3 regions of the Halomonas sp. 3F2F genome follow, and region 2 is predicted to be linked to each of the others. Evidence: riboswitches for the same ligand, from Rfam matches in the RefSeq annotation. Region 2 holds a riboswitch; each other region holds the start of a gene.
What was found. Region 2 has a riboswitch for thiamine pyrophosphate ahead of thiM (hydroxyethylthiazole kinase). Riboswitches for the same ligand answer to the same signal wherever they lie in the genome.
Positions count from the first base shown of each region.

Region 1: it holds a riboswitch for thiamine pyrophosphate, as region 2 does, so the genes downstream of both, INT21_RS17220 (sodium:solute symporter) here and thiM (hydroxyethylthiazole kinase) in region 2, are expected to answer to the same signal.
Region 3: it holds a riboswitch for thiamine pyrophosphate, as region 2 does, so the genes downstream of both, tenA (thiaminase II) here and thiM (hydroxyethylthiazole kinase) in region 2, are expected to answer to the same signal.

Region 1 is NZ_JABUZE010000170.1:13,348-20,606, reverse strand. Features, by position in the region: gene INT21_RS17240 (TRAP transporter large permease) at 1-423, shown strand, start outside; gene INT21_RS17235 (CoA-acylating methylmalonate-semialdehyde dehydrogenase) at 641-2,140, shown strand; gene INT21_RS17230 (hypothetical protein) at 2,190-2,885, opposite strand; gene INT21_RS17225 (peroxidase-related enzyme) at 3,085-3,666, shown strand; TPP riboswitch at 3,766-3,873, shown strand; gene INT21_RS17220 (sodium:solute symporter) at 3,863-5,251, shown strand; partial or broken gene INT21_RS17215 (magnesium transporter CorA family protein) at 5,286-6,244, shown strand; gene INT21_RS17210 (NnrU family protein) at 6,361-6,939, shown strand; gene INT21_RS17205 (zinc-binding dehydrogenase) at 7,072-7,259, shown strand, end outside.
Region 2 is NZ_JABUZE010000182.1:77,468-84,726, forward strand. Features, by position in the region: gene INT21_RS18675 (DMT family transporter) at 1-524, shown strand, start outside; gene INT21_RS18680 (DODA-type extradiol aromatic ring-opening family dioxygenase) at 521-1,258, opposite strand; gene INT21_RS18685 (DoxX family protein) at 1,330-1,737, opposite strand; gene INT21_RS18690 (LysR family transcriptional regulator) at 1,829-2,749, opposite strand; gene thiE (thiamine phosphate synthase) at 2,746-3,360, opposite strand; gene thiM (hydroxyethylthiazole kinase) at 3,350-4,159, opposite strand; TPP riboswitch at 4,184-4,279, opposite strand; gene INT21_RS18705 (hypothetical protein) at 4,335-4,679, opposite strand; gene gloA (lactoylglutathione lyase) at 4,924-5,457, shown strand; gene INT21_RS18715 (DUF6164 family protein) at 5,459-5,824, shown strand; gene INT21_RS18720 (cupin domain-containing protein) at 5,846-6,538, opposite strand; partial or broken gene INT21_RS20700 (urease accessory protein UreE) at 6,661-6,828, opposite strand; gene INT21_RS18725 (metal ABC transporter solute-binding protein, Zn/Mn family) at 6,749-7,259, opposite strand, start outside.
Region 3 is NZ_JABUZE010000038.1:7,641-14,899, reverse strand. Features, by position in the region: gene INT21_RS04830 (hypothetical protein) at 1-42, opposite strand, end outside; gene INT21_RS04825 (hypothetical protein) at 123-866, opposite strand; gene INT21_RS04820 (hypothetical protein) at 899-1,708, opposite strand; gene INT21_RS04815 (hypothetical protein) at 1,805-2,293, opposite strand; gene INT21_RS04810 (transposase) at 2,436-2,585, opposite strand; gene INT21_RS20315 (transposase) at 2,582-2,815, opposite strand; gene INT21_RS04800 (DUF4062 domain-containing protein) at 2,925-3,959, opposite strand; TPP riboswitch at 4,469-4,627, shown strand; gene tenA (thiaminase II) at 4,706-5,404, shown strand; gene thiC (phosphomethylpyrimidine synthase ThiC) at 5,449-7,259, shown strand, end outside.

The sequences.
Region 1 (7,259 bases), on a different contig from region 2:
GCTGGCGTGTTTGGCTGGGTGGTGATTTATGAGCAGCTTCCGCAAATGGCCGCCGCATGGATTGCCGCGTTGACCAGCGACCCCTTCGTGTTCTTGCTACTGGTGATTGGCGCACTGCTGTTAGTGGGAATGGTGATTGATGGCATTGCGGCGCTAATCTTAGTGGTGCCGATTTTAATGCCCATTGCCCAAAGCCAGTTCGCTATTAGCCCCTATCAGTTTGGTGTAGTGGTGTGTTTAACCCTGGTAATGGGGTTGTTAACGCCCCCCGTAGGGGCAGGGCTGTTTATCGCTTCCTCAATGACCGGCGCGTCGCCGCTTAAAATATTTCGCTCGCTGCTGCCGTTTTTGCTAGCAACGCTAGTGACCCTTGTGCTTCTCGCTTGGTTGCCGTGGTTAACCAATGGGCTTATCCAGCGTTAATCGCTATCACACCCATTTCAACTTCTAGCAGAATTGATGTTCTCCACGGCGTTTATGATGCCTTTTAATGGCGGAACATCAGTCCTAGGCTGCTTACTCAGCGCTGAGTTGGCTAACTCTTTATCAAGTGGCTAATTGACGTTTACGTCAACTTACTGATATACCCTAGAGTTCATCTTTGCGTCTCATAACAAACACAACGTTGAGGAAGGAAGTCATGTCCGTTCGTGAAATCCCTATGTATATCGATGGCCAGCCAGTCATGTCACAAAGCCAGGATTGGCGTGATGTAGTCAATCCTGCGACTCAGGAAGTGGTTGCCCGCGTACCATTCTGTACCGCCGAAGAGGTGGAACGTGCGATTGCCAGCGCTAAAACAGCTTTTAAAGGGTGGCGTAAAGTGCCGCTTGGCAAGCGCATGCGCATCATGCTGAAACTACAGGCACTGATACGCGAAAATACGGCTGAATTAGCCGCACTAATTACCGAAGAGCACGGTAAAACCCTGCCTGACGCTGAAGGTGAAGTAGGGCGCGGTTTAGAAGTCGTGGAACACGCTTGTTCAATTACGTCGCTGCAGTTGGGTGAACTGGCGGAAAACGCCGCTAATGAAGTCGATGTTTACACCATGCACCAGCCGTTGGGCGTTGGCGCAGGTATTACCGCCTTCAACTTCCCGATTATGCTGCCCTGTTTTATGTTCCCGCTTGCCATTGCAACGGGAAATACCTTTGTCCTAAAACCGTCTGAGCAAGACCCCAGTTCCACCATGCGACTGGTTGAACTTGCCCATGAGGCGGGCGTCCCCGCCGGCGTTCTAAACGTGGTTCATGGCGGTCCTGATGTTGCCAACCAAATCGCCGACCATCAGGATATTAAAGCGCTTTCGTTTATTGGCTCGACCCATGTGGGTTCCTTGCTTTACAACCGTGCCGCCGCCGCTGGAAAGCGCATGCAGTCGATGATGGGAGCTAAGAACCACTGCGTTGTGATGCCGGATGCCAACCGCAGTCAGGCGATTGATAGCCTACTCGGCTCGGCGTTTGGTGCTGCTGGCCAGCGCTGCATGGCTAACTCGGTTGTCGTGCTAGTAGGTGAAGCGCGAGAGTGGCTGAAAGATATTGAGGAAGGCGCGCGCAGCATGAAAGTCGGTCCTGGCACTCAGCGCGATGCAGACCTAGGGCCGCTTGTCTCACCACAAGCGAAAGAGCGCGTTGAACGCCTGATTTCAGCGGGTGAGAAAGAGGGCGCTAAGCTGCTGGTGGACGGCCGTGGTTGCACGGTAGAGGGCTATCCAAACGGCAACTTTGTTGGCCCAACTCTGTTTGCCGATGTGACCGCTGATATGACGGTGTACCGGGAAGAAATTTTTGGCCCCGTGCTATGCGTGGTCAGTGTGGAGACGCTGGATGACGCGATTGCGTTTATCAACGCTAACCCTAACGGCAACGGTACGTCGATCTTTACCAACTCAGGCTGGGTAGCACGGCGCTTTGAAACGGATATCGACGTAGGCCAGATTGGTATCAACGTGCCGATTCCTGTACCCGTCGCGTACTTCAGTTTTACGGGTTCGCGAGCTTCCAAGCTTGGCGACTTGGGGCCGAATGGCAAGCAGGCAATTACCTTCTGGACGCAGACCAAAACGGTCACTGCCCGCTGGTTCGAACCAGAAAATGTATCTAGCGGTATTAATAGCACTATTTCGTTGAGCTAACTGCACCATGGAGAAGCCCCGCACTAAGCGGGGCTTTGACCGTTTCAACTTATGTGATCTGAAATAACGGCAGGCTTCTTTTTAAGAGCTGGCCGATAGGGCCAAGCTGGCTGGCGTGCATAACGAGAATGGTGGGAGTGGTCATTTGCGCTGTTGTGCTGTGAGGAACTAACAGTGCAAATTCGCCTTCTTCAAGATGAAACTCATGTAGCTCATGCAGGCCATCGGGCGTTTCACACTGAGAGCAGCGGTAGTTGTCATCTTCGCCATAAACTAAGCGATGATACATTTTGAAGAGCGTATAAATGGCTAAACCGCCTTTCAAAGCAGGCCAGCGGGCAGGTGTGCTGCGCAGCGTGTCAGAAACGATGATGCCATCGGCTTCTGCGTTGGCGAATATGCTCGCCAGTGGTGCTGAGAGGAGCGGCGTGCTAGCGCTTAACGACGCCTCGTGTTCTTGAGGGTTAGGGGAGACCTCGTTAACCACTCGGTGGAAATCATCTAAAGAGGCAAGCGGGAAGTCCTTGTGCTTTAGATCACTTGGCTCGAAGCCGCCGTTTTCCCAGCCATGGATAACCCGGAGCGTGGCACGCGCGTGATGCATAGGCAGTGCCAGAAGGGTGTGCAGCATTATCCGGATATGCAGCTGACGCTCATCGGTGTCGTTTTTAAACGCGCAATAAGGGTCGGCAAAAAGAGTATGCAAGTGCCCAGGCGTATGCTCTTTGGCTTCGGAATAATGCATTTTGGTGTCCCTGTTAATTGCCGTTTGATGCATTTACTGCACGGCTTATAGGTCATTGAATAGTTGAGAGTATGGACAGCGTTAGCCACGATTGAAAGTCACTTTGTTTAGTGTTTTGTTACTGAAGCGCGTTATCCAACAGCATGATTGTTTAATCAAAACAAAAATTTAAAGCTTAATCAGCAAATGAGGTGTAACGATGACTAATCGACTTAGCCGTTTCCGTGTCCCAGAAACGCTGGATGAACTGCCTGACGATGTTCGCGATGCAATATTAAAAGTGCAAAGCAAGGCGGGATTTGTGCCCAATGTGTTCTTAATGCTGGCGCATCGCCCTGAGGAGTTTCGCGCTTTTTTTGCTTATCACGATGCTTTGATGGAACGTGAATCCGACACGCTGACTAAAGCTGAAAAAGAGATGATTGTTGTGGCTACCAGTGCTCGCAATCGTTGTCTCTATTGTGTTGTTGCCCATGGCGCGCTATTGAGAATTTATAGTAAAGACCCTTTAGTTGCTGACAATGTCGCTATCAATCATCTAGCGGCAGGGCTAAGCGAACGCCATCGTGTCATGCTGGATTTTGCATTGCACTGCGGGATTGAAGTTGGGGAGTTCTCTGCCACGTGGCAAACAGCATTAGAGAAAGTAGGTTTTACGCTAGAGGACTGTTGGGATATTGGCGCCATTGCTGCTTTTTTCGGCATGTCGAATCGATTAGTTACCATGACGGGTACGCCCCCCAATGAGGAGTTTTATTTGATGGGCCGCCTACCGCGTTAGCAGGATACAGACGCACATCTAGGCGTTACCCACGGATAAATTTTACTAACGCCCAGCCTTTACTAACGAGCCGCTTTCACCGAGGATAGCGTCTCCATTCACTGTCGCCAGGGGAGCCCGCAGCTGTTGGGCTGAGAATGCGCACTGCGCAGACCCTGGAACCTGATCCGGTTCATACCGGCGGAGGAAGTGCGACATGCCTTACCTAACGTCAGCCGTACTTGGTGCGGCGCTATTCTGTTTTGCTTTTCTGGGCCTGCGTGCACGTCATGTGCAGGGATCGCTTGATGACTATGTCACGGCGCGGAACTCGCAAACCGCTTCCACGCTTGGATTCTCCTTTTTAGCCTCGGGAATGGGCGCCTGGATTCTGTTTGCGCCGCCTGAAATTGGTGCCTTTGTTGGTCCGTTAGCGTTGGCAGGCTATGCCATTGGCTCTGCGCTGCCGTTTATCGTGTTGGGGTTGTACGGACCAAAAATTCGTCGCGCATTGCCAGAAGGCAGAAGCATTGCCGAATTCGCCCACGCTTGTTACGGCAAGGGGGTGCGTCATTGGGTGCTGCTGGTGTCCGTAGCCTACATGGGCTGTTTTTTAGCAGCGGAACTGACGGCGATAGGTGCTATTACCGCACTGCTTTCCGATGTGCCACCTGCACTAGTGATTATTGGCGTTGCGCTCACTACCTTGGTGTATACGGTGATTGGTGGGTTGCGCGCAAGCCTCGCAACGGATCGCTGGCAGGCATGGCTTTTGCTAGCCCTGTTATTGGCTGTGGGTAGCGTTGCGATTTGGCGGCTACCAGCCATGCCGAATGACGCCGTCATGCCCTCTATTCCTATCGCAAGCGCGCTGAGTGTTGCCCTGACGCTTGTGATTGCGGTGACCGCCGCCAATCTTTTTCATCAAGGCTATTGGCAGCGTGTGTGGGCTGCTCAGGATGACCAGAGCTTAGGCCGCGGTGCTTGGCTAGGCGGCGGGCTGACCGTACTGGTTGTGATGGTGATCGGCGGTGTCGGCATCATGGCCGCCATGAGCGGTGTTGCTTTGGGAGAGCCACCTATTCCTTTCTTTGCGCTGTTAACAGATGCGCCTGCCTGGGTGGCGTTACCTGCATTGGTGTTGGCAGTCACGCTAGTGACCTCAAGTGTCGATACGCTGCAAAACGGTATAGCGTCGCTGATAGTCGGGCGTGGCGGTGAACGACATGCAACATCTTTAACGACCGCACGTTGGATAACGGTCGCAATGATGGTGCCGGTGGTATTTATTGCCCTGCAAGGATTGTCAGTTCTACGGCTCTTCTTGATAGCCGACTTACTTTGCGCTGCCATCGTGGTGCCTGTGCTGCTTGGCCTGTGGCAACGTATGACGCCAGTGGCGGCGATTGGTGGCGGCATGGCTGGATTAGCAGGGGCAATACTGCCGGGGTGGCTAAGCCAGGGAAGCGTTACGGCTGGCATTATGGCGGCTACCTTTCCAGGCAGTATCCCAACGTTAGGGCCTTTTCTAGGGGCGTTACTGGCGTCTATTGTCGTCAGCGTTACACTGGCATACCTGCCTAATCGACGAAGCGTTAGGCCGTAACGTTAAGCCGTGAGCCAAATTAACAGGGACGATCATGATTCGCAGCCTGCTAACGACATCAGAAGGCGATGTGTGCGAAGGCGATGAACGCCTCATCGATGACTGGCAAACGACGCCCGGTAGCCACCTATGGATAGACATGAAAGGTGAGCCTGAGGCCAGCTATTGGAGCGTTTTGATTGTCATCCAATGGCAATTCAAGATGCCCACAAAGAGCGCCATCCGCCGAAAATTGAAGAGTTTGAGCACCATACCCTGATTATTTACCGAGGTATTTCATCGTTTGATGCTCAGCTAAACTTTGTGCCTCAGCAGGTGTGCCTCTTTATTGGAGAGCGTTTTCTAATCACGCTGCACGCCGGTGAGGCGCTTAGTATTGAACGGCTCTTTAGTGAGCACGGAAAAACACTGCTGGCGCTATCTCCCGAGCGTGTCGCGCTGAAAATTATGTACATCTCGGCAGGCTTCTACATCGATAGCTTACTGGAGTTTGAGAGTGAGCTAAGCGATATAGAAGATGAGCTTTTAGAGGCTGGTAATGATGTGCTGATGCGGAAAATCACCGCCTATCGTTCACGATTGGTAAAGATGCGCCGTATTTTTAGCTACCACAAAGGCATTACCCAAGAGCTTACTGCCTATGACTATGCCCATCTGCCTCGTGGAGAAAGTGAAACACTGCATGCCATCACGGATGTAGAGGAGCGCTTTGAGCGCCTATATACACTGACACAAATGTATTACGACATTTGCGGTGATCTCATTGATGGTTACATTTCGATTTCCTCTCATCAGCTAAATATCACCATGCGCGTATTAACGGTGATTACTGCCATATTTGTGCCACTGACGTTTATTGCCGGTATTTACGGCATGAACTTTGAGTACATGCCAGAGCTGCGCTATCAGTACGGATACTTTTTTGTTTGGGGAGCCATGCTGGGTATCGGAGGTTGTTTAATTTGGTTATTTAAGCGTAAAAACTGGTTTTAAACTGAGCCAGATGATCGCTGGTAGCGAAAAGTTGATCGTTGGTCATGTGGTTGGAGCGCTAGTGTGGCATCCTCGCAGTCGACCAATGACCTGCAAATAACCTGAGAGCTACTTTTATGACCATCATGATTATTGGCCTGCTGATTTTTCTTGGCAGCCATTCTGTGCGTATCTTTGCTGAAGACTGGCGTCAGCGACAGATTGTTAAACGCGGCGAAAACACCTGGAAGATTGCGTACTCGGTAGTGTCGGTGATTGGACTGGCAATTGCTATTTACGGTTTTGGCCAAATGCGCCTAGACCCTATCTACGTCTGGTTTCCCCCCACGGGCTTACGCCATGCGGTAGCACTGCTGATGGTGCCTGCCTTTATTATGCTGGTGGCAGCCTATGTGCCGCGTAATGCTATCAAAGCGAAGCTTGGTCATCCGATGATGTTGGCCGTGAAAATTTGGGCATTTTCACACTTATTGGCTAATGGACGACTGGGCGATATTGTCTTTTTTGCAGCATTTTTGGTGTGGGCTATTCTGGCCTTTAAGGCAGCCAAAAAGCGTGATCGCCTGCATCCCGCTAAGCCAGTATCAACCTCGGCTCCCGCGACAATAGCCACCGTCGTGATTGGCTTGATAGCGTATATTTTGTTTGCTCTTTACCTACATGTGTTAGTTATTGGTGTACCTGTTTTTAGCTAGTAATTATTAATAAACATTAACGGCGTCAATGGTTTATATCCGTTGACGCCGTTTTTATTATTACTCTTGAGTGGCGGCGAAAGTTTGCTATTGTCAGCTAGGTTCATCCAACGTTTCACAACGGAGAAATTTATGGCCGAAGCTGTACCTCAAGTACCGAAAACGATGTCTGCCATGTTGTTAACAGGCCATGGTGATGTAGATAAATTGCAGTACCGGCAGGATGTTATGACCCCTAAACCAGGGGCGGGGCAAGTGCTGGTTCAGGTAACAGCAACGGCCAAAAATAATACTGACCGGAAAGCGCGTGAAGGGCTTTA
Region 2 (7,259 bases):
GGATCGATCCGCCTGTATTAGTGGCGTCGTTAGTTGGCTTTGCTGGCGTGCTGATTGTGGTTCGCCCCGGCGGTGATGCGTTCCAGCTTGGCACGCTAACCCTCTTGGGAGCGGCTTTCTTTTATGCACTGATGATGATTACTGCGCGGCGCTACGGTGCTAGGGAGCACCTGTGGGCAATGGTGTTCTACATGACGTTAGTGCCCTTTATCGTCACTGCTCTGAGTTTGCCCTGGGTTTGGCAAACCCCAGAGCCCTGGCACTGGCTTGGCTTTTTGGTCTCGGGTGTTTTGGGTATTGGCGCGACCGCGTTTATTACCCTGGCATTCCGCTTTGCCCCTGCCGCGATTGCCGCTCCCTTCGATTACACTGCAATGCTGTGGGCGGTGCTGCTTGGCTGGTGGTTCTGGGGAGAGCTGCCGGATCTGTGGGTATGGGTGGGCAGTGTGCTGATTATGGGCAGCGGGTTGGCAATTGCTTACCATGACCGCCGCACGACGATGAAGCCTCGCCCAACGGCTTAAGCGAACTGATAGACATCCATTGCCAGTACGCCATGTTCAATGCTGTGGTGTAACTGAGTTGCATCACCACCTGCCCCCATGGCCACCAGCAAGGGCTGGAAGTGCTCTGGGGTTGGGTGGTTTTCCAGCGCTTTTGGAGCACTCTCCCAGTGGAGCAATGCCTGGCGATCATTGGCTGCAATGTGCTCGCTCACCCACTGGGCAAACTCATCTACCCAGGCGGGGGCGGGGCTGTCCTGGGGCAGGGTTTCATATAAGTTATGGGTCAGGCTGCCCGAGCCAATAATCAGAACCCCTTCTTTTCGCAATGCTGATAGGCGCTCGCCGAGCGTGACTAGCGCGTCATTTTCCCAACGCACAGGTAGCGACAGGGAAACGACCGGTACATTGGCCTCCGGAAACATCAGCGAAAGTGGTACCCAGGCGCCGTGATCAAGGCCGCGCTCTACGCGTTCGGCACCCAGTAACAGCGCAATTTGTTCAGCCAAATCAGGGTTGCCAGGAGCCGGATACTGGCACTCGAAAAGAGCTTGTGGAAACCCGCCAAAGTCATGAATCGTCTCTGGTTGTGCGCTAGTACTGACCTTGAGCGTAAGACTCTCCCAGTGGGCTGATACGACGACCACCGCACGAGGGGAGAGGCGCTTCCCCAGTTCGCGTAGGAAAGCGTGGGCTGGCGTTTTATTCAGCGCCAACATGGGGGAGCCATGAGAAATAAACAGGCTGGGTAGCATCTTAGTACCTCCGTTAGCCTATAGGGGGCTAATGATGCCCGCACAAGCCGAAGCCAATGCGGGCAGAGTGGTTAGGCGAATTTGCGGCTGACAACAGCGCTACCGCTACCTAGGCCTGCCTGTACCACCAGAGCAATCGTCCAGAAAATAGGGAATTCCCAGCCACCACCCGGGTTTGAGAACAGCCAGCCATTACCCAGGTGTACCGAGGCTGCACCTAGCAGCACGGGGACTAGAGCAAGGCTTACCCAACGAGTATAGATGCCCAGTAAAAGTGCTAGGCCGCCACCTACTTCGGCAGCAATGGTTAAGTAAGCAAGAACACCCGGTAAGCCCAGGGATTCAAAATAGCTGACAGTGCCTGGCAGGGTGAAGACAAACACCTTAAGCAAGCCGTGAGCTAAGACCATCACGCCCAAACTGATACGTAGCAAGGCGGTGGCATGGAGGGTGAGTGGTGAAGTATTAGTAGTGGTCATAGCCGTCTCTCTTAGTCGCGAGCATCACGTTGGATGCGATAGTGCCACTTTACAGATGAAAGCCACTGAGATAATCCACTGTTATTGCACTTCACTGTTGCGATAAAGGCGACAATCCGAGTTCGATTTCCCATACTGGTGGGTCACCCCACGCCGCCGCCAATAACTCAATAAAGCGCTCTACTTTGGCAGGTAAATAGCGTCGGGCTGGGTAAAGCGCATGGATGTCTAGCAACGCCGGCGGTAAGTTCTGCAAAATCGGCACTAGGCGCCCGTTCGCAATGCTATCGGTCACTAAAAAGCTGGGCTGTTGCGCTATCCCTAAGCCTGCTTCAGCTGCATGCGTCAGCATATCGCCATTATTACTCTCTAGGGGGCCAGAAATACTGAGTAGTTGATGGCCAATCCGCCAATCGCCACTGTTTTGGCCGCTTCGGTAGCGAAGGCAGCGGTGAGATGCCAAATCTTCACTAGTCAGCGGCGTGCCGTGCTTGGTGAGGTAATCAGGTGATGCGCAAAACAGCATCCGGCACTGGGTGAGCCGTCGCGCCACTAAGCTAGAGTCGGGCAGGTTACCAATACGAATGGCGACATCGTAGCCCTCTTCCAGCAAATCAACGCGGCGGTCGTTTAGATCCAAACGCACTTCTAGCCCCGGGTGCGTTTGCATAAACCGTGCAACCAGCGGTGAAAGATAGCGTGTGCCGAAGCTCATCGGACCATTGATGCGCAGCTGCCCGCTCACCGTACTGGTGCCACTGCCGATTTCTGCCGCTGCCTCGTCCAAAGCGATCAAAATGCTTTGCGCACGAACGAGATAGCGTTCGCCCGCTTCAGTGAGGTGTAGCCGCCGGGTGGTGCGCTGAATAAGCCGAGCACCCAATGCCTCTTCAAGCGCCATCACTTGGCGAGATACCCGCGTGCGAGAAAGGTCTAGCGCCTCGGCCGCGCGGGTATAGCTACCCAGCTCAGCGACCTTTACAAACGCCGCGATATGGTCGAGCTGGGTCATTGCGCGTGGAATGCCTGTGCTGCCAGGCGTGGGTCTGGCTGGCCACAAATAGCAGAAATAACCGCAACACCGTTTGCCCCAGCGGCTTTCACTTGAGCCATGTGTTCAGCTTTTAACCCGCCAATCGCGACGCTGGGAAGTTGGCACGCATTGGCAAGCTGTGCCAGCCCATCAAAGCCAATGGGCTGGGCGTGGTCTTGTTTACTGCCAGTCGCAAACACGGGCCCTAAACCGACGTAATTGAGCAATTCGACAGGTGCCTCCTGAAGTTGGGCTGGGGTGTTAATTGAAAGCCCGATAATGGCGTGCTGGCCGAGCGTGCTTCGCGCTGCTTGAACAGCCGTGTCGCTTTGCCCGACATGTAAGCCATCCGCTTGGCTGGCGAACGCCACGTTCAGGCGATCATTAATGATCAGAGGGACGCCACTGCCAGCCAACATCGCTTTGAGACGTTTGGCCTGGGCGATCATGTGCTCGTCACTAGCGTGTTTATCGCGTAATTGCACCATGGTAATGCCGCCCTGCACAGCAGCTTCAACCGTTTTTTCCAGACCCATGCCAGCGCACAGACCAGCATCGGTGACTAAATAGAGTGAAAGATCAAACGGCATGCACCGCCTCCCATTGAGCAAGGGTCGAAAGGTCGTCAGGGGATAACTGATACAGCGCGTCCAATAGCGCCACCTGGAAACTGCCAGGGCCTTGAGCCTGCTCGCCTGCACGGCTTCCAGCGAGGCTGAAACACGCCAAGGCGGCCAGGCTGGCCTCCAGCGGCTGCTCGTGGTTTGCGGCCACAAAGCTTGCGACCAGTGCACTCAAGCCGCAGCCCAAGGTCGTCACACGGGGCATCAGCGCATGCCCGCCTGTAAGACGATAATGTTCAGTGCCATCGGTAATGAAATCGCTCTCGCCAGTCACCGCCACCACACAGCGATGTTGCTGTGCCAGCGCAATGGCAGCAGTTGCCGCTTCTTGGGTGCTAGCCGTCGCATCAACCCCACGCCCCTGGTTGGCTAATCCGTTAAGTGCTTGTATTTCTGAGGCATTGCCACGAATAACGTTAGGCTGATAAGCCAGCAACGTCTCGCAAACACGCTGGCGAAATGCGGTAGCACCAACAGCCACAGGGTCAAGCACCCACGGAATATGGTTTTCATGAGCAGTGCGCGCGGCGACTGCCATGGCGTCAGCCCAAGGGGAAGAGAGGGTGCCAATATTAATCGATAGCGCGCCAGACATAGCCGTGAACTCCGCCACTTCTTCTTGAGCATGCAGCATGGCGGGGGAAGCACCTGTCGCCAATAGCAAGTTAGCGGTGCTATTCATCGCCACATAGTTGGTAATGCAATGTACCAGCGGTGTGGCAGCGCGCAAGTCGCGGAGATAATCGCCGAGTGGGCGTGAAGGCATAATATCCTCCCGGCTGGGAGGTGATGCAGCTGCACCACGACTCCCTACGCCGGTGTTATCCGGTTCAGGTTCAAAGGGTGCTTCTCAGCCCGTTAAGCAAGGGCGCCCCTGTCGTGATGGTACTATCCTTGGCTTAGGTCAATCTGTAAAGCCTGGGCAACGCTATGAGCAACTATCAACGAAACGAGATGCGTGTTCCGTAGGTGAGCATCTCATCAGGCGTCATCGCTTTACCCTCAACACCAATCATTTCATCGCCACACTGGTCGGCAAACGTAAGCACTCCATGAGTGAGGCCCAGCTGGCCAAGGGTGTCGCGAATTTCACCGGTGCCCAAAAACGTGCTGACATGACCCTCAGCATTGGTTAAATCAGAGACACCGTTCGCGTGATGGAAGCGAACCTTATAGATACCATCCATTGATTCAACTTCCACAATCGGTGAAAAGCCATTGTGTATGGCACGGGCTAACTGCTTTAACGTTATGTGGTCACCGAGGGTCATATCAATCGCAGTCATGGAAAACTCCTGTGGATGCCTCAAAGGTGGGGCATCGCTCATGTTGCGGGAACTGCTTTTTGTAAAGTTTATGAATAATAAGTGTAGGGTTTTTGTTTAGTATTGCCAGTGCGCTTAATGTGACACTGCGTTAGTGAAGCCTACATGCTTGTAAAGGCTGGTATTATGGCTCTAAAGCCCTCATGGTAAGCGGTAAGTGAGGCTCAATGGATTCAATGATCAGCATTAGCGACAGGAGAGCAAAATGAGTTTTCAAGGCGAACAACATTCCGGCGTCGCGCCCGTAGCGCCGCAAACCCAAGGGTTTCGCTTAAATCACACCATGCTGCGGGTGAAGGATCCCGAACGTGCGCTAGCGTTCTACTCTAAGGTCTTTGGAATGCAGGTGCTACGCCGATTGGATTTCGAAGAGATGCAGTTTTCGCTCTACTTCCTAGCCAATCTCGAAAGCAGCGATAACGTGCCAGAAGATACTCAAGCACGTACTGCCTGGACCTTCAGTCAGAAAGGCTTACTGGAATTGACGCATAACTGGGGCACAGAAGATCAGCAGGATTTTGCCTATCATGACGGTAACGCTGAGCCGCAAGGGTTTGGTCATATCTGCTTTAGTGTGCCTGACTTAGAAGCTGCCGAGGCTTGGTTTGATGAGCATGAAGTAACGTTTATCAAGCGCGCGGACCAGGGCAAGATGAAAGACGTTATCTTTGTCAAAGATGCAGATGGCTACTGGATTGAAGTGATTCAGGCAGATCGCATGGCAGCCATGGGCGACTAATATGGCCCACTTGCTGTTTCGGCTACGCCACGTGACCGATGAAGAGGCGTTGGAAGTACGCCAGTTACTAGATGAGCAGGGCTTTGATGTCTATGAAACCCAGGCGGGCTTTTTTCGCCTGGGGGTCGATGCCATTTGGCTGCGTAACACTGCTCAGCGTGAGGCCGCTGAAGCGGCATTGGCAGCGTATCAGGAAAAGCGTCAAGCTAAGGCGCGGCGAGAGCACGAAGAAGCGGTTGCCAGTGGCAGTGCGCCAACATTATGGCGACGCTTCCTTGCCCACCCCGTGCAAGTCGTACTGGTAATCGTTGCCGTGGTGCTGATTGCCCTGTTAACGCTGCTGCCGTTTGTTGGCTTGGTAGGCTAGATTTGTAAACAGTTTTGTAGATTAGCTGGTTAGCTTAACAGTGGCTAAGTGCCCGCGTTTTAGATAAAGCTGCACGCCTTCATTACCCGCGCGTAACTGAGGTGCCGCACCTACTGGGTAGCGGCACCAGCTGCCGGTAACGTATTCCTGTCCATCACAGATAAGAGAGCCTTCCAGCACAAACAACTCTAAACCACCGGCAAGCGGTGGATAAGACACCAGTGTATCGGCTTCCCAACGCTCTAGGCTGACCCGCTCTGGGCCATACTGTTTTGAGCTATAGGTGTGCAGCATTTTGTAAGTAATACCTGGCCGTCGGTCGGGCTGCCAGGGCAGCCTATGGGCAGGCACGGCCAGTTGCAAAATATCGTTTTCATCAAACTGGTGTAGCTTTACCAGAATAAGTGCGCCTTCTTCGCCTATTTGTGGGGTATGACCAGTGCCAATCGGGTTGCGTAAGTAGCTGCCTGCCGGGTAACGGCCATGCTCATCGGCAAAGACACCTTCCAACACTAAAATTTCTTCACCACCACCATGAGTATGGCGATTGAACTGGCTGTTGGGCGCGTAGCGTACCAAGCTGGTGGCTCTGGCGACTTCGTCGCCAATGCGGTCTAGCATCATGCGCTCTACACCAGCGCTGGGGGAGTCCACCCAACGGTACTGATCCGGCGTGACACTGGCAAAGTGGCTAAAATCGGCGTTCAGGCGCATGGTATTGGCTCTTTGCAGGGATGAAAATTCGCAGCAGTAGTGCAAGTCTCCCCATCCCTGGGACAAAATGCAACGCAAAAAAATACCGCCCGGCGGCGGTATTCAATAGTTAACTTTTTGGCTTAGTGATCATGACCATGATAGTCGTGGTCGTGGTCGTGGTCGTGGTCGTGGTCGTGGTCGTGGTCGTGGGAATGAGCATGCCCGTGGCTATGCGAATGCCCACCGCCCACTTGGTTGTACGCGCCGGGTTCGGGGTCGAAAGTAGCGTTGTGGTGCTCGAGCGTCGCGCATCATGCCTAAGTAAGTGCCGGCTTCACCCTCACTCGCCAGCGCATCGGCATACAGTGTGCCAGCAATTGGCAGGCCAGTTTCTTCGGCAAGCTGGTTGATGATGGCTTGGTTGGTCATGTTCTCGTGGAACAGCGCCTGCACGTTTTCCTGCTCAATGACATCTACAAGCGCGGCCATGCTGGCGCCGCTGGGGTCAGCTTCGGTAGACAGGCCGACAGGAGCAAGAAAGTTCACCCCATAAGCATTTGAGAAATAACCAAACGAATCATGGCCGGTAATCACGCTGGCGGAAGCGGGAATATCGCTCAGCAAATCACGAATTTCATGATCAGCCTCGTCTATTGCTGCTAAATAGCGCTCAGCATTCGCTTGATAACTTTCGGCATTGGCACTGTCTGCTTCGATTAAGCCATCGCGAATATTGGTA
Region 3 (7,259 bases), on a different contig from region 2:
GGAGAAGCCGCTGAGAATTGTAGCTATGTCGTCTAAGCCCATTATTTCTTCCTATCGTATCGGTGGCCCGTAAAGCGCGCCAGCGCTTTACGGGGTCGCTTGGAGCGCCTTGTTGGACCAATTTAGTTTGGCAGATACGTCCATTGATCATTTTCAAACATTTTTTCGGCCATTGATTTATACCGTGGGTAGTGCATCTCGTTTTCGCTTAGATCAACAATGAACACAACCCCACAAAGAACAAATTGCATTGTGTAATCGCCTAATTCTGACACCCAAGGAGTTTTGAAATCATGGTAATACCCAAGTCGGTCGGCTCTGCTTAGGATAATGTGGCGCGTACTATTACCTTTCTTAACGTACTGACGGATTCCATTGTATTTCTGCTTTCTCGTCTCCGATGCACCAACAAAGTACGTCAACGCTGAGAAGGCAATTTTATGGAGTCCCCGAATAAACTTTTTCCTGCGGCCGAATTCTACTGAAAAATCGATTCTCCCTTGATTGTTACCTTGAGTAAAATGTGCTTTGATGTCGCGCTCTCGTTTTCTGAATCCTGGCAATTCTCTCCCAGTGTGATCCACGACAGCATGGCTTTCCATATTGAATGATATTACTGGCCCATTTTTCCCAACGGTGCCTCGCACATTACCTCGGCTGCTTATGATTGGAGGTCTTCCTCTCTTTCTTGGAATACCAGTCATAAAGGCACACAAGTCAAAATCGTCAATCACCGCCTGATCAATGTGTCCAAGGCCATTGTTGCAACCTTCACAAATTTCTTTATTCGTTAGAAAGAAATTGTCTGGACACCCTAGCGCTTCAGGAACTATATGTTCGACATGGTTCCCAATTGACTCATTCAAACACCAGATGCATGTATTCATAAGGCCCAACGTCAAAAATCACCGGAGCCAGAGGCGTCCAGTGCATTGTCTTGTTGGGCGCCTCCTCGCTTGAATGGACTGCGGCACCCCGCCGCCTTTTCTATTATTGCGTCGTCTGTTTCTTCCTCACCGCTTGTTATATAGTGCTCCATTACTTTTGTTTTCAGTCTTCCCGTGGAATCAACAACTATTTCATTTAACCAATGGGCCAAGCTGTCAATTGATGTTTCTGATAAATGAAGCTTTTTATCGCCAAGTCGGTGCAGTAACCTATGTTTTCTTGCATCGAATCTGGTAATGAGGCCACCAGTATGGACAATTGAGTGTCTTACCTGCCACATTAGCCGAATACGTTCAGATTGCTCATTCGAATATAGGCAAAAATCAGGAAATAAGACTCTAAAGTACTGATTTACTTTTTCAGGGTCATGCCATCCAGGCATTGCTTCGGAAATTAACCCCCCAGGTTCCCATTCATTTGCACTATCTACTAATATTGATTCAATGGTCGGAACACACCCTGCTTTGCGAAGTCTTTCGGCTATGCTAGTGCTGTCATACGAATTAAAGAAGCTCGATGTATTTAAAACTTCAGAAAATTGTCTTCTGATATATAGCTCAAACTGCCCCATAGCGTAAGAATAGAGAGAGCACAACCAAATCTGCATAGATTCATTATTTTGAGTTGCCTTTGATGCAGCATCTCTTATCTGAAATAAATTGTCTAAGAACGCAGTGGCATGCGACTTATCTATGCGCTGAGATTCCCATGTGGAGTTTTGAGTATCTATTATCTCATTTATGTCTATATTCAACGTCATCGATACCTTTCTGTTCCGCCCAACGCCAGCCAGCATGCGCGGCTGCGGAATGGAGGCGAAGCCGCAATGTAGTTGGCGTCGCCGTGCCTGTGATTGTTAAGTTTCACTGATGCCCCCGTAGACAGAAAGGGCTGTTTCCAGTTCTTGCCTGCATTCATCAATCGTACCGTATGTGCCTGACTCGGCGAGATATATGCCATCATCTATGCGGTCGAGTTCGAATCGAATTTCTTCGGGTTGTTGAGTTGCCCATGCAACATCAAGAGCCTGCCTTGAGATTGTCTTCAGCTTCTTGCCAGAGGATAGCCTATCGCTCAGTTCCGCAAGCAAAAGTCTCCCAGCAACCTGCGGGCGCCTCTCGCCTGGAATCGCAGCTAGCGCCTCCATCACGCCATTACGGCCACGCGGACGGCTCAACGCAAGATCGATTATTTCGCCATCTGGCTCTGCAGATTCTTCTATTACGGAGTCAGCCCAGGAGATAGCTTCATTAAAGTCTAAAATGCCAACCTCTATTCCGTAGAGAAAATATTCAGCTCGTATACTCAATGCATAGTCCATGCTCGTAAAACTTAACGAGGCCATAGAAAAACCCGATTTCGAGCCATTTCCATCGCCTGTTGCCCTTATTCATTTATCCAGCCGGTCATCTGGATGAGTCATCTTAATATCGGCATTCAGCCAAATGACCATAATTCGCTAACTTCTCAATATTATGCACCAGGCACTATAACTGCCACTGGCCCTTTTTCTTACCCCGTAGGCTGAACTGGTCCAGTCGTTTCGTCGTGCCAATATTGCCGAACACCGGTTCCACTACCGACATGCGATGACTGTAGATCTGCTTGCCCTTGGGGCTATCGACTCGGTGCTTCATCCAATCAGTGTCATTGGGCAACCGATTATTCTCGATGATAAAAGATACCTATCGACCGGCACCGTTCCGATGGCACTTGCCGTATTTGTCTTATGGAAAACCGATAAGTCGAGTTTATGCTCGATCAGGTAGTGCACAGCGTATTCAAAGGTGCCTGGCTGGAGCTGATCTTGGTAGTTGATCACCACCATGGCGTTCTGATCGTAGTTATAAGCCTTGAAGCGCGGCATGCTGACCACTCCTCGTCTGTTTCCTAGATCCTACCAAAACTTAGCCGTCAGCGGAGTTTTTCTACAGGCTCAACGCCGCATTCAGCGGCTTGTCCGCTGCAATGCTTTGTTAAAATCCGTTTACCATCGTTAAATATATATTTCTTCGCGTATCAGCATCAACGGACTTTAGAGATGAAAATGAATCTTCAAAGCTGCTTAGGTTGGCGGGTCTGTATTCACCATTTGTATATGAGCCAATTTGGATTCCGTGCGATGCAGTGCCCCATAAAACTTGATCAACCTCACCATCTCCTTGATCAACCTCATCAATATGGAAATCAGGTGTAGCTTCAAGAAAATCTATCCAAGTTCCATTGAGAGGTATGGACTCCAAATCTTCGATGCTAGTATTCCATAGCTTGTCCAGTTTGAAGCGAGAAAGCACAAGCTTTGCAAAGTTCTCCGCTTGAACTCGGTTTGAAACTTCTTCAATTGTCTTTTCGGCAGTTTCATTGTTGCCACTTGATTTAAGAAGAACTTTAATTAACTCTTCAGACTTTTTGGTAGCCAATGCCAAATCATCTAGAAGCTTATTAGTGATCTTTGAGTTTTCCTCGTTAGACCGCTGAATAATAAAATCATACATCATTCCGGCCCATTGCTTCTTTAAGTAGGACTCCATATCCGAAAAATCTCGAAATGGAAAAATGGCGTTGTTTTTAGTGTTTTTTCTAACCTCGTCTACAAAGCCAAAAATCCTTATGTCGTCGATACTTGGATACGCTATACTCTCAGCTATATCTGGATTTTTCTTTCTGTTAGTGATAAATACGTGATGATCAGAATGCACTGAAGCTTCGACGAGTGCAAAAATGGGGATATTATTTCGAACTGCTTCCCGGTACTCATTGTTGGTAATAGATGAAATCTCGTCTTTATAGTTCCCACCCTGTCTTCCACCAATAATTAAAATAAATATTTGGCATGTTTCAACTTCTTTGAGGCAGGAGTCATGTGTATGTGAGCTTGGGCTATAAAAAACATCACCCTCATCAGACAAAACTGGTTCGTACCCAATGGTTCTCACGAAATATTTAAGATTTTCCCTTATGTGCTTTAGGTCATAGCATGTGGAACTTATAAAGACTCTCGGTATTGCCATTGTTTCTCCTAGACTCTAACAGTGATTATACACCCCGCTACAAAACCCCAATAAACGCGGCGACACATTCATTGGTTTTTTTCAGCTACCCAATTTGACTCTACCCCATCGATTCCCAAGAGGGCAAAGCCAATTTTGGCAGCATATCCAAAATTTGCGCGCTTACGTGTTTTTCCCTGCTCAAAATACTGTATTTATGAATAGTTACAAAAAGTGGCTCTTATGAAACTGATGGAACGCGTCAAGGCGATCCTGCGGGTCAAGCACTACAGCCTCCGTACTGAGAAAACCTATTGTTACTAAATTCGCTTTTTCATTCGATTTCACAACTTACGGCCCCCTGCCGCCCTGTCAGGCCATGAAGTGCAGTAATTTTTAGAGTGTCTAGCAATCGAGAGACGCGTGGCGGCGTTAGGTTAGCCAAGTACATCAACGTTTCTAAGAAGCCTACTATTCACTCACTATCCCCCTTGCATCTCTTCTCTCGTCCTCCTAGACTGCTTGGCACTAACTGCTTGACGGGGTGCCGGTGAATCCGGCTGAGATGGCGCAGGGCGTATCCTCTTGATACTGCCAAAGCGCTGGTCCCGCTGAACCTGATCCGGCTAATGCGCTGCTCCTATGACGAGCGCGCGGGTACCGGCGTAGGGATCAAGCGATGGCCTCGGCTTAGCTTCACGCCTCCTTCTGCGCCATTCCCTCGATCTCAACCGCCCACCTTCCGGATCATTACTACCGGAGGCACCATGGGCTACCGCTTTGCTGATCTTACTAATGCCTGCTATGACGACTGGCGCGCCTATATTGAGCACGATTTTGTCCGTCAGTTGGGTACCGCCGCGCTACCAGAAGCATCGTTTCGCCACTATTTGAAACAGGACTACCTGTTTTTGATTCACTTCGCCCGCGCCTACGCGTTGGCCGCCTATAAAAGCCCTACGCTGGCTGATCTGCGCCAGGCCCATGAAGGTTTAAAAGCCATTGTGGATGTGGAGCTGGGCCTGCACGTGGGCTTTTGCCAGGAGTGGGGGATTTCCGAGCAAGAGCTGGCGGAGCTTCCCGAAGCCAGAGCTACCTTGGCGTATACCCGCTACGTATTAGACACCGGCAATCGCGGCGACCTGCTCGATTTGCACGTGGCGCTGGCTCCTTGCTTAGTGGGCTACGGCGAAATCGCCAACTGGCTGAACGCTCAGCCTTCTACCCTACGCGGCAGCCAAAACCCGTTTGATGCCTGGATAGCGATGTACGAAAGCCAGGAGTTTCAGGCCGCCATGCAGGCAGAGCTTGAGTGGCTCAACGCCCGCCTGGCCGATGTTACCCCCGTCCGCTTTGCCGAGCTGAGCAAGATCTTCCGCGACGCCACGCGTCTGGAAATCGATTTCTGGCAGATGGGTCTGGATCTGATAGACAGCGATCTAACAGACAAAAGCCTCACCCATTAAGCCAACACAATAACCATAATCAACAACGAAGGAAGACGACCGTCATGACGAAGACTTTAGAAACTGAAACTTTAAAAGCTAAGACCTCAAAAAGTAAAACCAGCCACTTTTTAGCTGAAACCGCCCAAGTCGATGCCGCTGCTATTCAACCGCTGCCTGCGTCGCGCAAGGTGTACGTTGAAGGCTCACGACCCGATATCCGCGTGCCGTTTCGGGAAATCACTCTATCGCCCACTAAAACCAGCAGCATTGATGAAGAGAACCCGCCGCTACTGGTGTACGACACCTCTGGCCCTTACACCGACCCAGCCGCCAACAACGATTTACGCAAAGGCCTACCCGCCCTGCGCCGCGCCTGGATTGAAGAGCGCAACGATACCGAGTTCCTTGACGGCCCCACCAGTGAGTACGGCAATCGCCGCGCTAACGACCCCACGCTTGCTCAGTTGCGTTTTGATTTAACGCGCACCCCTCGCCGGGCAAAACCAGGTAAGAATGTTACCCAACTGCACTATGCGCGCCAGGGCATTATTACCCCTGAAATGGAATTTATTGCCATTCGCGAAAACCAGCGCCGCCAAACATTAGGCACCGCTGAAGTTGAGCGTATTCTTGGTCACCAACATCCTGGCCAGAGCTTTGGTGCAAAATTGCCGGAAGAGATCACGCCGGAATTTGTGCGCGACGAAGTTGCCCGGGGGCGCGCAATTATCCCCAACAATATCAACCACCCAGAATCCGAGCCGATGATTATTGGCCGTAATTTCCTGGTGAAGATTAACGGCAACCTGGGTAACTCGGCAGTTACCTCGTCGATTGAAGAAGAAGTCGACAAAATGACCTGGGGTATCCGCTGGGGATCGGACACCATCATGGACCTTTCCACTGGCCAGAACATTCACGAGACCCGTGAGTGGATTATCCGCAACTCGCCGGTGCCGATTGGTACAGTGCCGATCTATCAAGCGCTTGAGAAGGTCAACGGCATTGCCGAAAACCTGACCTGGGAAGTGTTCCGCGACACTTTGATTGAACAGGCTGAACAGGGCGTGGATTACTTCACCATTCACGCGGGTGTGTTGCTACGCTATGTGCCACTGACCGCCAACCGGGTGACCGGCATTGTCAGCCGTGGCGGTTCCATTATGGCCAAATGGTGTCTGTACCATCACCAGGAAAGTTTCCTGTATACCCACTTCGAAGAGATCTGCGAGATCTGCAAGCAGTACGACGTAGCGTTTTCTCTGGGCGATGGCCTGCGCCCCGGCTCAGTCGCCGATGCCAACGACGAAGCGCAGTTCGCTGAGCTGGAGACCCTGGGTGAGTTGACGAAGATCGCCTGGAAACACGACGTTCAGGTGATGATCGAAGGCCCTGGCCATGTGCCCATGCACTTGATTAAAGAGAACATGGATAAGCAGCTTGAGGCATGTCATGAGGCGCCTTTCTATACCCTCGGCCCACTGACCACCGATATCGCCCCCGGCTACGACCACATTACCTCGGGCATTGGTGCGGCCATGATCGGCTGGTTTGGCTGTGCAATGCTCTGCTATGTGACGCCGAAGGAGCACTTGGGTCTGCCGAATAAAGATGATGTCAAAACCGGCATCATCACCTACAAGATTGCTGCCCACGCAGCGGACTTGGCCAAGGGCCACCCGGCAGCACAGCGTCGCGATAACGCGCTTTCCAAAGCACGTTTTGAATTCCGCTGGGAAGACCAATTCAATCTGGGGCTAGACCCGGACACCGCCCGTGAATTCCACGACGAAACCCTGCCGAAGGACTCTGCCAAAGTGGCGCACTTCTGCTCTATGTGCGGGCCGAAGTTCTGCTCCATGAAGATCAGCCA